4 regions of the Mesobacillus jeotgali genome follow, and region 4 is predicted to be linked to each of the others. Evidence: predicted binding sites of a transcription regulator. Region 4 holds the regulator's gene; each other region holds the start of a gene.
The links. The regulator Rex, encoded in region 4, represses fermentation and respiration genes when NADH is low (regulators of the CRP and FNR family bind a similar motif). The targets are predictions, from matches to a motif close to TTGTGAAATATTTCACAA.
Positions count from the first base shown of each region.

Region 1: qoxA (cytochrome aa3 quinol oxidase subunit II) is a predicted target of Rex. The motif match lies at 1,452-1,469, and genes of this name have one in related genera.
Region 2: pflB (formate C-acetyltransferase) is a predicted target of Rex. The motif match lies at 1,348-1,365, and genes of this name have one in related genera.
Region 3: FOF60_RS14765 (formate/nitrite transporter family protein) is a predicted target of Rex. The motif match lies at 1,125-1,142, and genes of this name have one in related genera.

Region 1 covers NZ_CP109811.1:2,346,140-2,349,341, forward strand. Annotated here, with positions in the region: gene qoxB (cytochrome aa3 quinol oxidase subunit I) at 1-387, opposite strand, end outside; gene qoxA (cytochrome aa3 quinol oxidase subunit II) at 377-1,402, opposite strand; gene FOF60_RS11955 (hypothetical protein) at 1,690-1,854, opposite strand; gene FOF60_RS11960 (alpha/beta hydrolase family protein) at 1,978-2,730, shown strand; gene FOF60_RS11965 (oxidoreductase) at 2,752-3,202, shown strand, end outside.
Region 2 covers NZ_CP109811.1:2,904,016-2,907,217, forward strand. Annotated here, with positions in the region: gene FOF60_RS14840 (DHH family phosphoesterase) at 1-534, opposite strand, end outside; gene FOF60_RS14845 (cupredoxin domain-containing protein) at 675-1,124, shown strand; gene pflB (formate C-acetyltransferase) at 1,452-3,202, shown strand, end outside.
Region 3 covers NZ_CP109811.1:2,887,632-2,890,833, reverse strand. Annotated here, with positions in the region: gene FOF60_RS14770 (endonuclease MutS2) at 1-859, shown strand, start outside; gene FOF60_RS14765 (formate/nitrite transporter family protein) at 1,160-1,996, shown strand; gene FOF60_RS14760 (XapX domain-containing protein) at 2,173-2,343, opposite strand; gene FOF60_RS14755 (MFS transporter) at 2,551-3,202, shown strand, end outside.
Region 4 covers NZ_CP109811.1:249,401-252,602, forward strand. Annotated here, with positions in the region: gene abc-f (ribosomal protection-like ABC-F family protein) at 1-780, opposite strand, end outside; gene moaC (cyclic pyranopterin monophosphate synthase MoaC) at 961-1,455, shown strand; gene FOF60_RS01380 (redox-sensing transcriptional repressor Rex) at 1,483-2,148, shown strand; gene FOF60_RS01385 (YdiK family protein) at 2,175-2,375, opposite strand; gene FOF60_RS01390 (CPBP family intramembrane glutamic endopeptidase) at 2,379-3,110, opposite strand.

The DNA of each region.
Region 1 (3,202 bases), 2.1 Mb from region 4:
TGCACCAATCTGCAGCGGAATTACAAAGTTCATGAGGCCAATCAGCAGCGGCATCGCAACGAATAGAATCATGATGACGCCGTGTGTGGTGAATACCTCGTTATAGTGCTGTGCGTTAAGGAAGTCATTTTCCGGGACGGCTGTCTGGCCCTTCATCATCAGACCATCGATACCGCCGCGGAGAAACATCACGACGCCAAGCAGGATATACATAATCCCAATCTTCTTGTGGTCAACCGTAGTAAACCACTCCGACCAAAGGTAATTCCATTTTTTAAAGTAGGTAAGACCTGCTAATGCACCAACTAATGTCAGGGCAATCCCGATTTGTGATGCGAAAATTAATGGATCACCGGTTACGAAAAATTCATCCCACTTAATGCCCACTGTGGTCACCCCCGTGTGAATCTTCAGTTTCAGATTCTTTATGGTTCATATTTTCATTGTTTTCGTGATTAGAATTCTCATTGTTTCCATCTTTATATTTGTAATTGTCTTTGTCCTCAAAGATCTTTCCTGGCCAGCCATGTCCTCTGTCGTACATCTCCGGATTCGTGTAGTTCTTTGAATGCGGATCAGAGTGGTCGACCCAATCAAGATGCGTATTTGAGAAAGTCTTGCGGCCAAGGTGGGAAGGCTCAAGCATCTTCTCATATTCCTCGAGCGTCATTTTTGGAGCCGTTTCTTTTACATCTTTGATCCATTGATCAAAATCCTTTTGTGTCTGGGAAAGCACTTCGAACTCCATGCCTGCATAGCCCTGGCCATTAAAGTTCGTGTTCTTGCCAACATATGATCCTGGATTATCTGCAACCAGGTAAAGCTGAGTTTCAGCTTTCGCCATCGTGTACTTTTGGCCCGCCAAAGCAGGGATCCAGAAGCTTTGCATCGTGCCTGCTGAGGTCAGTCTGAAATCAATCGGACGATCCTCAGGAATATTCACATAGTTGACGGTTTCAACTCCTTGTTCCGGATAGCTGAAAATCCATTTCCAGTCAGCGGATGTAACGTTGATGACAAGAGGTTCTTTATTTTCATAGCCTTTTGGAATTTCATCTATTGCATAAATTGTTTTGACTGTAGGGATTGTCAAAGCAACGATAATTATAATCGGAATCACTGTCCAAATAATCTCCAATACTGTGCTGCCGTGTTCTTCAGGTGGCTCGTAATCCATATTGTCTTTGCGTTCCCGGTACTTCCAGACGATGAATCCAAATAACCCGAATACAACAACTGTTACAAGTAACATCAGAGCAATCGAAAAGTTGATTAGCTCAAGAATTTGCCTTGCGATTGGTCCCTCCGGATTGAATACCACCATATTGTTTTCACAGCCGCTAAGCAACAGCACAGCCATGATCGAGGTGAGGGAGACCAAAAATAGTTTTGATTTCTTCATCACTGCAGCTCCTTTCAAATATCAACCTTGTTCATTTTATCACAAACTTATGTTCATTTGTTCACAAAGTTGTCGAATGTAACCCGAAAATGAACGGTAAGTTGTGGCAAAAGGTGTGATAAATATCACACTGCTTTATTTGTAATCATTCTAACATGGAAATTGTTACGGTTTTGAAGACAAATGTGAACAAATTATGAAAACAAAAATTGTCATCTTAGTGAATTAAAATTATAATCCATTGACGAAAAAGCAGGGCACTCAAATTGAGGCCCTGCTTCGTAAAATTAAGATACTTTTATTGTTTCTATATATGTTTCCAATGCTGGATGAAATTCCTTTTCATAATGACCAGCCGGACAAGCTTTAATTACAATCGTCTTGCATGAAGGATTATCTTTGACTTCCAGCGTTGCTTTACAACGTGGACATTTTTCAATAAAAAGTTTCATTTTAATATCCCTCCAATAATTCCTATGCGTTTAGTATGAATTATAATCGGATTTATTTCAATGGTTAATAAGACCAATTGTGATAACATTGAAGATATTGTTAATACCGAAAGGAGTTACCCAATGCAACAAGCAGTTTCGCTTTTACATAACAACCAGGTTATGAGAGGGATGGCACATATCCCCCTGGCAGACCAGAAGGCTCCTGCTGTCATTCTCCTGCATGGTTTTACCGGCAGCAAACTAGAGCCTCATCGTTTCTTTTTGAAAATCTCAAGGGAACTCGAAGTTCTTGGGATTGCTAGTTTCCGTTTCGATTTTTTAGGAAGCGGTGAAAGTGATGGGAATTTTGAGGATATGACTGTTTTGAGTGAATTAGCAGAGGCAGAAACAATACTTGATTATGTACGCTCACATCCCAATATTAATAGCGAAAAAGTGATTGTCCTTGGTTTTAGCATGGGAGGATTAGTTGCCAGTCTCCTTGCTGGCGATCATCCAGAGAAAATCGAGAAGCTCATTTTACTCGCTCCAGCTGGTAATATGGCAGAGAAAGCGAATGTCATGGAAAAAAATTCTACTTATATAAAAGATATGAACGCCTACGACATTGGCGGGAATTTAATAGGAAAAGACTTTATTGCTCAGCTAAAATCCATTGAAGTATGGGAAAGGGCTAAATCCTATGAACGGGATGTTTTGATCATCCATGGGTCAAGTGATGAAGTTGTTTCTATTGAAGAATCCAAAGATTATCAGGAGAAATGCTATCAGAGGAAGGCAGCGCTCCGCATTGTGACAGGAGCAGACCATACCTTTAGTTCGTATCAATGGGAAAAAGAAGTCATTGAAAGCATTTGTAGCTTTGTAAAATAGACTCCATGGAGGTGCATCAACATGTTAAAGGATAACTTATCAAGACAAACCGTTATTATTACGGGGGCAAATAGCGGGATTGGCTATGAGGCAGCCAGGAAGCTCTCTGAAAAGGGTGCACACGTCATCCTTGCAGTGAGAAATGAGCAAAAAGGCAAGGCAGCTGTAGATTCCATTCTACAAGGAAATAGTAATGCTTCAGTAGAAATGATGAAGCTGGATCTGGCAGACCTTACAAGTGTCCGCAATTTTTCATCAACTTTTATCGAAAAATTCCATCAACTACATATATTGATTAATAACGCTGGGGTGATGATTCCTCCATTTGGCAAGACAAAGGATGGGTTCGAGCTTCAGTTCGGCAGTAATCACCTTGGACATTTTGCGCTAACAGGCCTTTTACTGCCGCTTCTGAAAAAGACACCAGGTTCTAGAGTAGTTACTTTAAGCAGTATCGCTCACCGGGGTGCTG
Region 2 (3,202 bases), 2.2 Mb from region 4:
TACCATCCGCTCTTCAAATTCTTCTATTGAAACCATAAAAAACAGGTCGTTCAAATTCTTTGCTTTGTAATTCTTAAGGATGTCCCAGTCCCAAGTATCATATTGCCTGACAAGTTCAACAAACTCATCCAGAGATCCATTTTTAACCAGATGATTTTCCTGGACTAAATAGTCATATACAAGTGATGCTGCGCTAGTCAGTGTCCCGGATTCATCCTCCACTATTACGCTGCCCCAGCTGTATTCATTGAAATGCATTGCAGTTTTATGGTGGTCAATCAGCTTTGCCTTTCCCCCTTCATTAACAAACTGATTGATTTTTTCAGTGTTCTCATGGTTAACAGATAAATCGGTTATGTAAAGGTGGTCCTCCTTTTTCATGCGGTCATTCATTCTGTCAAAATATTTCTCCACCTGGAAGTTAAGTCCAGAGACAGAATTATAACGGACATCGGCCTTTTCACCGAACGCAAGCCTGAATAAAATCCCGCAGGCCACTCCATCTAAGTCATTATGCGTAAATAAACGGTACATACTTTCCTCCTTGGTTTGTATCTAATCTATAGTTTGTTGTTGCCCAGTTAATCTATACAGGGAAAATTCAAAAAAAATTAGACAAGTTCAGCCAGGGGACGAGCATAGATATTTAAAGAGGATAGTAAGGAGGTGAAAACATGCATTTCTTTGTGTTTAGAAGAAGAACATTATATTTTTTTGGACTAATCGTATTTATTGCCATCGTCGGTACCCTATGGTTGAGCCTAAAGCCTGATGCCACTCCGGCAATCGGCGGACAGAATGAACAAATCCGAGAAATCCATATGGTGACAGGTGAATTCAAGTCTACTACAGATGATGGCAAGGAAATAGAAGCATACCGATGGGACCCAGGAACAATCTTTATGGAAAAAGGAGAAAAGGTTCATTTAAAGATACTGGGGGTCAACGGAAAAGAACATCCTTTCATCATTGAAGGAACCGATATAAAAGGCGTAGTGAAAAAAGGTGAAGAAACAGTCATCCCTTTACAATTTGATAAAGAGGGTACCTACAGACTGATTTGTCTGACTCATCCTTCAGCTGAGCATAACGGACCCATGATTGCCTATATCGTCGTCGATTAAGCCAAAAGGAGAACAGGATATTGCATCCTGTTTTTTCTTTTGGATACAATTTGAAATTGACACAAAACATACATAACACTATAAACACGGTACTAATTTTCCTGATAGAATTATATACATAAAGAAATTCTTATATAACAGCATCAAAAAACACCCGCACAATTATAGAACAGTTTAAATAATTAAGTTTAATTATAAGAACTGAACACTTATCATTGTTATCTTGTTCATAATTTCACAAATATGTCACACTCAATCTGTTATATCCGTAGTATGATAAAAGTGTGGTAACTGTTATATAAACATCTACTTTAGAGGTGAATTTAAATGGAACAATGGAAAGGCTTTAAAAATGGTGCTTGGCAGGAAGATATCAATGTTAGGGACTTTATTCTAAAAAACTTCTCTGAATATACCGGTGATTCCAGCTTCCTTGAAGGTGCAACTGAGGAAACGCTTCAATTATGGCAGCAGGTAATGGAATTGACAAAGCAGGAACGCGACAACGGCGGTGTTCTAGATATGGATACCAAAGTGGTATCCACCATTACATCCCATGGACCTGGCTATCTTGATCAGAGCAAAGAAAAAGTCGTAGGCTTCCAGACCGATAAGCCATTTAAACGTTCTATGCAGCCTTTTGGCGGCATTCGTATGGCGAAAGCAGCTTGCGAGGCATATGGTTATGAATTGGATAAAGAAGTAGAAAAAATCTTCACTGACTTCCGCAAAACGCATAACCAGGGTGTTTTCGATGTTTATACAAAAGAAATGCTCCAGGCTCGTAAAGCCGGAATCATCACTGGCCTGCCGGATGCTTATGGACGCGGCCGCATCATTGGCGACTACCGCCGTGTAGCTCTTTATGGTGTAGACTTCCTGATGGAGCAAAAGAAGAAAGACCATGGAATGACAAGCAGTGTCATGACTGAGGACACAATGCGCCTAAGGGAAGAAATTTCAGAGCAATACCGTTCATTGAATGAATTGAAGCAGCTTGCCCAGAGCTATGGTTATGATATTTCCAAGCCAGCATCCAATGCTGTTGAAGCCTTCCAGTGGGTCTACTTCGCATACCTTGCAGCAATCAAGGAACAGAATGGTGCAGCAATGAGCCTTGGCCGTGTAGCAACTTTCCTGGATATCTATATTGAAAGAGACTTGCAAAATGGAACACTTACTGAAAAAGAAGCACAGGAGATTGTCGATCATTTCGTCATGAAGCTCCGCCTCGTGAAATTTGCACGTACTCCTGACTACAACGAGTTATTCAGCGGCGATCCAACATGGGTAACTGAATCAATCGGCGGTATGGCACACAACGGGCAATCGCTTGTAACGAAAAACTCTTTCCGCTTCCTTCATACACTTGATAATCTCGGACCGGCTCCAGAGCCAAACCTGACAGTTTTATGGTCCCCAGCCCTGCCTGAGAATTTCAAGAAGTATTGTGCTGAGATGTCTATCAAAACTAGCTCTATCCAGTATGAAAATGACGATTTAATGCGCTGTGAATATGGCGATGACTACGGTATCGCATGCTGCGTATCAGCGATGGAAATCGGAAAGCAAATGCAGTTCTTCGGAGCACGCGCCAACCTGGCGAAAGCATTGCTTTACGCAATCAATGGCGGTGTCGATGAAAAGCTTAAGATTCAAGTTGCTCCGGCTTTGAGCCCGATCACTTCTGATGTGCTTGACTATAAGGAAGTAATGGCCAAATTCGATACTGTAATGGAATGGCTTGCCGGCCTTTACATCAATACTCTTAATGTCATCCACTACATGCATGATAAATACAGCTACGAAAGAATCGAAATGGCGCTACATGATACAGAAGTCCTTCGCACAATGGCAACTGGAATTGCAGGCTTAAGCGTAGTAGCGGATTCATTGAGTGCAATCAAGCATGCAAAGGTAAAAGTAATTCGTGACGAAAACGGCATTGCCGTTGATTTTGAAACAGAAGGCGATTTCCCTAAATACGGCAACAATGATGATCGTGTTGACAGCATCGCAGTTGAACTTGTGAAAAGCTTCATGACTAAGCTGCGCAAACACCCGACATATCGCAACTC
Region 3 (3,202 bases), 2.2 Mb from region 4:
GGTGGACGAGGGGAGCACAGTGGGAATTTTTCATAAAGTCCTTGTCGATATAGGAGATGGGCAAAGCATTGAGCAAAATCTGAGCACCTTCAGTTCCAGGATTGTCAATATAATAGAGATCCTGAAGGAAGCCAACGACAAGACGCTTGTCCTTCTTGATGAGCTGGGCTCAGGGACTGATCCGGGTGAAGGGATGGGTCTTGCCACAGCCATTCTTGAGAACCTGAACAACAAGGGAGCGACTATATTTGCGACAACGCACTACAGCGAGATTAAAGACTTCGCTGACAATCATGATGATTTCATGAATGGTTCGATGGAATTTGATCTTGATACACTTAAGCCTACTTATCGCCTGCGGATCGGAAAGGGAGGGGAAAGCCAGGCTTTTGCGATTGCGCTTAAACTGGGCATTCATCCAAAGCTGCTTGAACGGGCTCATGAAATAACCTACAAAGCAGAGCATGATTACACTTCGTTATTTGTGGAAGATCCTGCAGCCTTGGAAGCAAGAGAACGGCAAATCACAGTAAACCGACATAAAAGACAGAAGTCTTCTAAGGTTTCAAAGAATCCAGTGATAAAGTTTGAAATGGGAGATAGTGTTCATGTATTAAGCACCGGGGAACTGGGTGTTATTTATAGGGGACCAGATCATCAGGGGAATTACCTCGTCCAGGTCAGGGAGCGAAAAGTCGAGGTGAATCATAAACGCCTTAAGCTGAACTTGCCTGCGTCGGAGCTTTATCCGGAAGACTATGATTTCAATATTATTTTTGAGTCCAAAGAGCATAGGAAGCTGTTGAACAGAATGGATAAAAAACATATCGAAGAAGGTATTATACGTGAAGATACCTGATTCAAACCAGGTAATTTATTAATTGATCCCTGCTATAAGAGCCTTTTTAACAGAAGGGCTCTTTTAGCATTAGCGAGGCTTGTTAAGGAAGAATTCTCCCAACCCTAAGGGATTTCCCCTATTCATTTAGTGGTATAAAAGATCATTCCTTATCAATACTCTCTACAATGCGAATGAAAACGCTTCGAAAATGGACATAAACAGTTCATGGTCTTATCTATTAACAAACTATGATTTCGGGTTTAAGATTAATCTAACAGCAAAAATGTGATTTTATTCACAAATAGAGGAGTCTTAACAATGAGTGAACAGTCAATGGAATTAGCCATCAACACTGCATTAAAAAAGAAAGAGTATCTTAGTGAATCAAAGGGTAAGTACATCCTGCGTGCAGCGCTTGCTGGCGTGTATATCGGCTTTGGCATTATGGTCTCTTACAGGTTAGGTGAATATTTTTTTGATGCTCATTCAGCTGCAACACCAATCGCCAGCTCGATCTTTTTCGGATTGGCACTTATCCTGATTTTGTACGGCGGTGGAGAACTGTTCACAAGCAACACAATGATGATGACAATCAGCTCTTTGAAAAAAGCAACGACGTGGAAGGATACCATTGAAAACTGGATTGCATGTTATTCCGGAAATTTACTTGGAGCATTGTTCTTTGCCATTCTTGTCATGCTGTCAGGAATATTTTTGGCACCAGAGAAAACACAGTATATGATGGAAACTGTGAGCATGAAAATGAATACACCGGCTTATCAATTGTTCTTTCGAGCTATCCTGTGTAATTGGCTCGTTTGCCTTGCTGTATGGGTTCCATTGAGTATAAAAGGAGATGGAGCAAAAATCGGAGTCATAATGCTTTTGGTCTTTGCTTTTGTTGTCTCTGGATTCGAGCACAGTGTGGCCAACATGGTCCTCTTTTCAATTGCGCTTCTCGTACCGCATCCTGAAACAGTCAGTATTGCCGGCAGTTTGTACAACCTTGTGCCTGTAACATTGGGAAATATAATAGGCGGAGGCTTTTTTGTTGGCACTCTATATGTATACCTGAATGCGAAAGGGGCAGCGAAAGAGGGAAGCGAACCTGCAAACCAGGCAGTATATGCACAAAATGCCTTAAAGCGATTGTAAAGAATAAAAATCCGCGGAACTTTCCGTGGATTTTTGTTTCTGCTTTTCGCTGCCTTGGCAGTTTAATTTGAGCATATCTATGCAGTCGTAATCCTTTTAGCATGTGCCTATTCGGATAAGTATTTTGAATTGCCTGAAGTGAGGATTACAGAAAGAGTCTATGCATAAGCAGCCGATCAACCTTTAAAGGAATTCAGAATCCACTCTCCAACAACACCGCCTAAATAAACTCCGACAATTCCGAGTACACCTGCAAGAACTGGAGGTGCTGGAAGAGGAAGCTTTAGGAATTTAAAAAGGATTCCTACTACTAAACCAGCAACTAAGCTTAAGATGATTTCTTTCATGTTTTCACCGCCTCTTTTGGCAAGATGGTTAATGAATTGTTACAGTGAGCAGACGTCTGATCACATAGCAACATTATTTTAACATGACCTGGATGAAATGAAAACGCTTTATTTATTCTTTTATAATGCATAAAACAAAATGAACTATTCTTATATTAAAATAGTGGTAAAATATAGCTTTATAACTTGTCAGTACGGAGGATACAGATGGACATGCACGTTAAGCGCAATATCTTTACTTTGCAAGGCTTTTATCTTTTTGTTTTTTTTGGCATAGGCAGTTTATTTCCTTTATTAAGTGTTTACTTAAGTGAGGTTGAAAATTTAAATGGATATCAGATTGGAATTATCCTGTCCATTGGTCCAGTCATTATGATTTTCTTCCAGCCGTTTTGGGGAATGCTTGCTGACATGAAAAATGCCCATAATATGCTCCTGACTTTAACTACCTTGATAACAGGTGTTGCCGCTTTGGGTTATGTTTTCTTTGATGGATTTATTTCGTTCTTGATCATCGCAACGCTCCTCGCGATTTTTCAGAGTGCAATCATTCCTTTATCAGACAGTATTTCCTTGAAGTACACTAGCAAAGCTGGGGTCAATTATGGAAATGTCCGATTATTTGGTTCACTGGGATTTGGACTCGCGGTTTTTGTTATGGGCCGGTTGTCTGAGTGGAACCCACATGTGATATTCTACGCTTTTTTCCTGACATTATTGATCTCGGCTTCTTTTTCAATGAAAATGCCCAAAGAACCTTCAGGGCGGCCTGCAGGGCTATTCGCTGGCATGAAGGATTTAATGCAGATGAAAAAATTTTTAATTTTCCTCGGAGTAACATTCATGATTTTCGGTCCTA
Region 4 (3,202 bases):
TTCGTAATTCGCGGCTTTCTGCTCTAAATATGAACTGTAATTGCCAGGAAACTTCGACAGCTGATGGCGGGAGATTTCATATACTTGGTTCACGACCTTATCAAGGAAGTAACGGTCGTGGGAGACAATCAGGATGGCTCCGTTATAGCCCTGCAAATACTGCTCAAGCCAGGAAAGCGTATCAATATCCAGGTGGTTCGTCGGTTCATCCAGTATCAAAATATCCGGGCGGGTCAATAATAGCTTCGCCAATGCGAGTCTAGTTTTCTGTCCGCCGCTTAAAGTGGATATTTTTGTGGAATAATCAAAAGAATGGAAGTTCAGCCCGTGGAGGACGGAACGGATATCGGCTTCATATTGGTAGCCGCCTTTTTCCTTGAACTGGACCTGCAGCAAGTCATACTCTTTTAGGACTCTTTCATATTCTGTCTCGTTTGACAGGATGTCTGGATCCGACATTTTTTCCTCAAGTCTGCGCAAGTCTTTTTCCATGTTGTGCAGATGGTCAAAAACAGCCAGCATTTCATCCCAGATGCTTTTCTCGGACTCCAGACCGGTATTTTGGGCCAGATAGCCAATTGTTGTACCTTTTGGGCGGATGATTTCGCCGCCGTCATGTGATTCGTACCCGGCGATGATTTTTAGCAGGGTTGATTTTCCTGCCCCGTTCCGGCCGACAAGCGCTACTCGGTCATTGGTCTGTATTTCAAACTTTATATTCGATAAAATAAGATCAGCAGCAAAATATTTTGATAGCTGATTAACCTGTAATAAAATCATTATTTTTCACCTCTATTGCCTTAGAGATAGTGTAACCCATTAATATAGGCACGGCAATATGTGCGAACTGCGGTAGGTGGGACGGTATAAAAAAATTCCCTTTGTATTGTGAACATTGAAACAAAGTTCACACACAAGTTTGACAAAATAGTGTATCATTTGGTAGAAAGGAGCTTTTACATGGCAGAATTTACGCATTTTAACGAAGAGGGCAGAGCAAAGATGGTCGATGTGAGTGAAAAAGCGGAGACGGTTCGTACTGCAGTCGCCCATTCAAGCATAACCGTGAATGAAGATATATATGTGAGAATCACTGAAAATAAAATGAAAAAAGGGGATGTCCTTGCAGTGGCACAGGTAGCAGGCATCATGGCGGCGAAAAAAACGTCAGAAATCATCCCGATGTGCCACCCGATTCCATTAACAGGCATTGACCTTTCATTCGAATGGGAGCAAAATGGAAATGACTATATTTTAAATATCGCTGCATCTGTTAAAACAAAAGGGAATACGGGTGTAGAAATGGAAGCGTTAACAGCAGCTTCAGCTTGTGCGCTGACTGTTTATGATATGTGCAAGGCCGTTGATAAAGGCATGGTGATCGGCAAGACGTATCTTGTTGAAAAAACCGGCGGTAAAAACGGTGATTTCAAGAGAGAAGAAAAGTTGAGATAGAAATACGGACAGGGTGGAGGATGGAGAATGACGAATGATGCTATGAAGATTCCGCAGGCAACCGCAAAACGTTTGCCACTGTATTACCGGTTCTTATTGAACTTGCATTCTTCAGGTAAGCAAAGGGTGTCATCCGCGGAATTAAGTGAAGCGGTAAAAGTGGATTCAGCGACAATCCGGAGGGACTTTTCCTACTTTGGAGCTCTGGGTAAAAAGGGGTACGGCTACAATGTCAATTACCTGCTGACTTTTTTCCGAAAGACGCTTGACCAGGATGAACTGACGAAGGTAGCCTTGATTGGTGTCGGAAATCTGGGAACAGCATTTTTGAATTATAATTTTTCCAAGAACAATAATACGAAAATTGAGATCGCCTTTGATGTGGATCCAGGCAAGGTTGGCACGAAAATTGGTGACGTTGCAGTGTATCACATGGATGACCTTGACAAGGTTGTCGTCGAGGAAGGTATCCAGGTCGCAATCCTGACTGTTCCTTCAGCAGTAGCACAGTCGATAACAGACCGATTGGTGCAGGCGAATATCAAGGGAATCCTGAACTTTACACCAGCGAGACTGAATGTGCCGGCGTCCATCAGGATTCATCACATTGATTTGGCGGTTGAATTGCAGTCATTGATTTATTTCTTAAAGCATTATCCAACAGATACTGAAACAACAGAATCGGTAGAATAAAAAATAGCTCCTTCATGATGAAGGAGCTATTTTTTCTGTATATTCTTAAGTTTAAAATGGAACATGATCATCCTGATGCCGGACCCGAAGTCGAACGTGGCAAGGGCTACAAGCAGATAGCTAAAGAATCCCCAGCCTGTCTCATTTACATTCTGGATGGCGAAATAGGTGAATAAGCTGCCTAACAAGATGTAGACAACGCCTGAAAATAAAGGCGATTGCTTCATAACTTAAAATCCCCCAATAAAGCTTTGAATTTTCTCTGCTTCTTTTATCATTCTCTCAATGTCTTCCCTAAATACGGATTGAATCAGTACAACCATTGTATTCATTGTAACATGGGCAATGATTGGCACGATAATCCGCTTTGTTTTTACATAAAGGAAAGCAAAGGTGAATCCCATTGCTGAGTACAGGATCACATGCTCCGGCTCCATATGCGCAAGCGCGAATATGACAGAGCTTATGAGCGCTGAGAAAAAGAAATTCATTTTCTTATGCAGGCTGCCGAATATGATTTTTCGGAAGACGATTTCCTCTAATATAGGGCCAATAATCGAACTGACTAAAATGACAATCGGGAACATTTCGATCAGCTTGATGATTTCCTGTGTATTCTCCGAGCCCATTTCGATTCCAATCATATTCTCGATGCTTGCCGCAATCGATTGGGCGAACAGAGCAAGGAAGACACCAGCGAAAGCCCAGGCTGCTGAGCTTACCGGTGATGAAGCATCACGCAGGTCAGCACCTGTCCTGCGTTCCTTCCTTAGCAGCAGGAGCACAATCACAAGTGTCAGCGAAAAGCTGATCACGAGCCAGTAGGGAATCGAGAGTGTCTCCATTTCTTCCAGGCTTTTTCCCATTGCAGCTCCAATAAAGGCAACAATCGGGATGCCGATGAGGCTTGAAAGCTGCATGGCGATATAGGCGATAATGACGTACCAGTATTCCTTTTTCAATATGATAATCTCCTTCTATTCGGATCGGTCTATGTGTATGCCATAAAAGTTGTTATAAGAATGCTATCTATCCATTTTACTAGTAATCATCA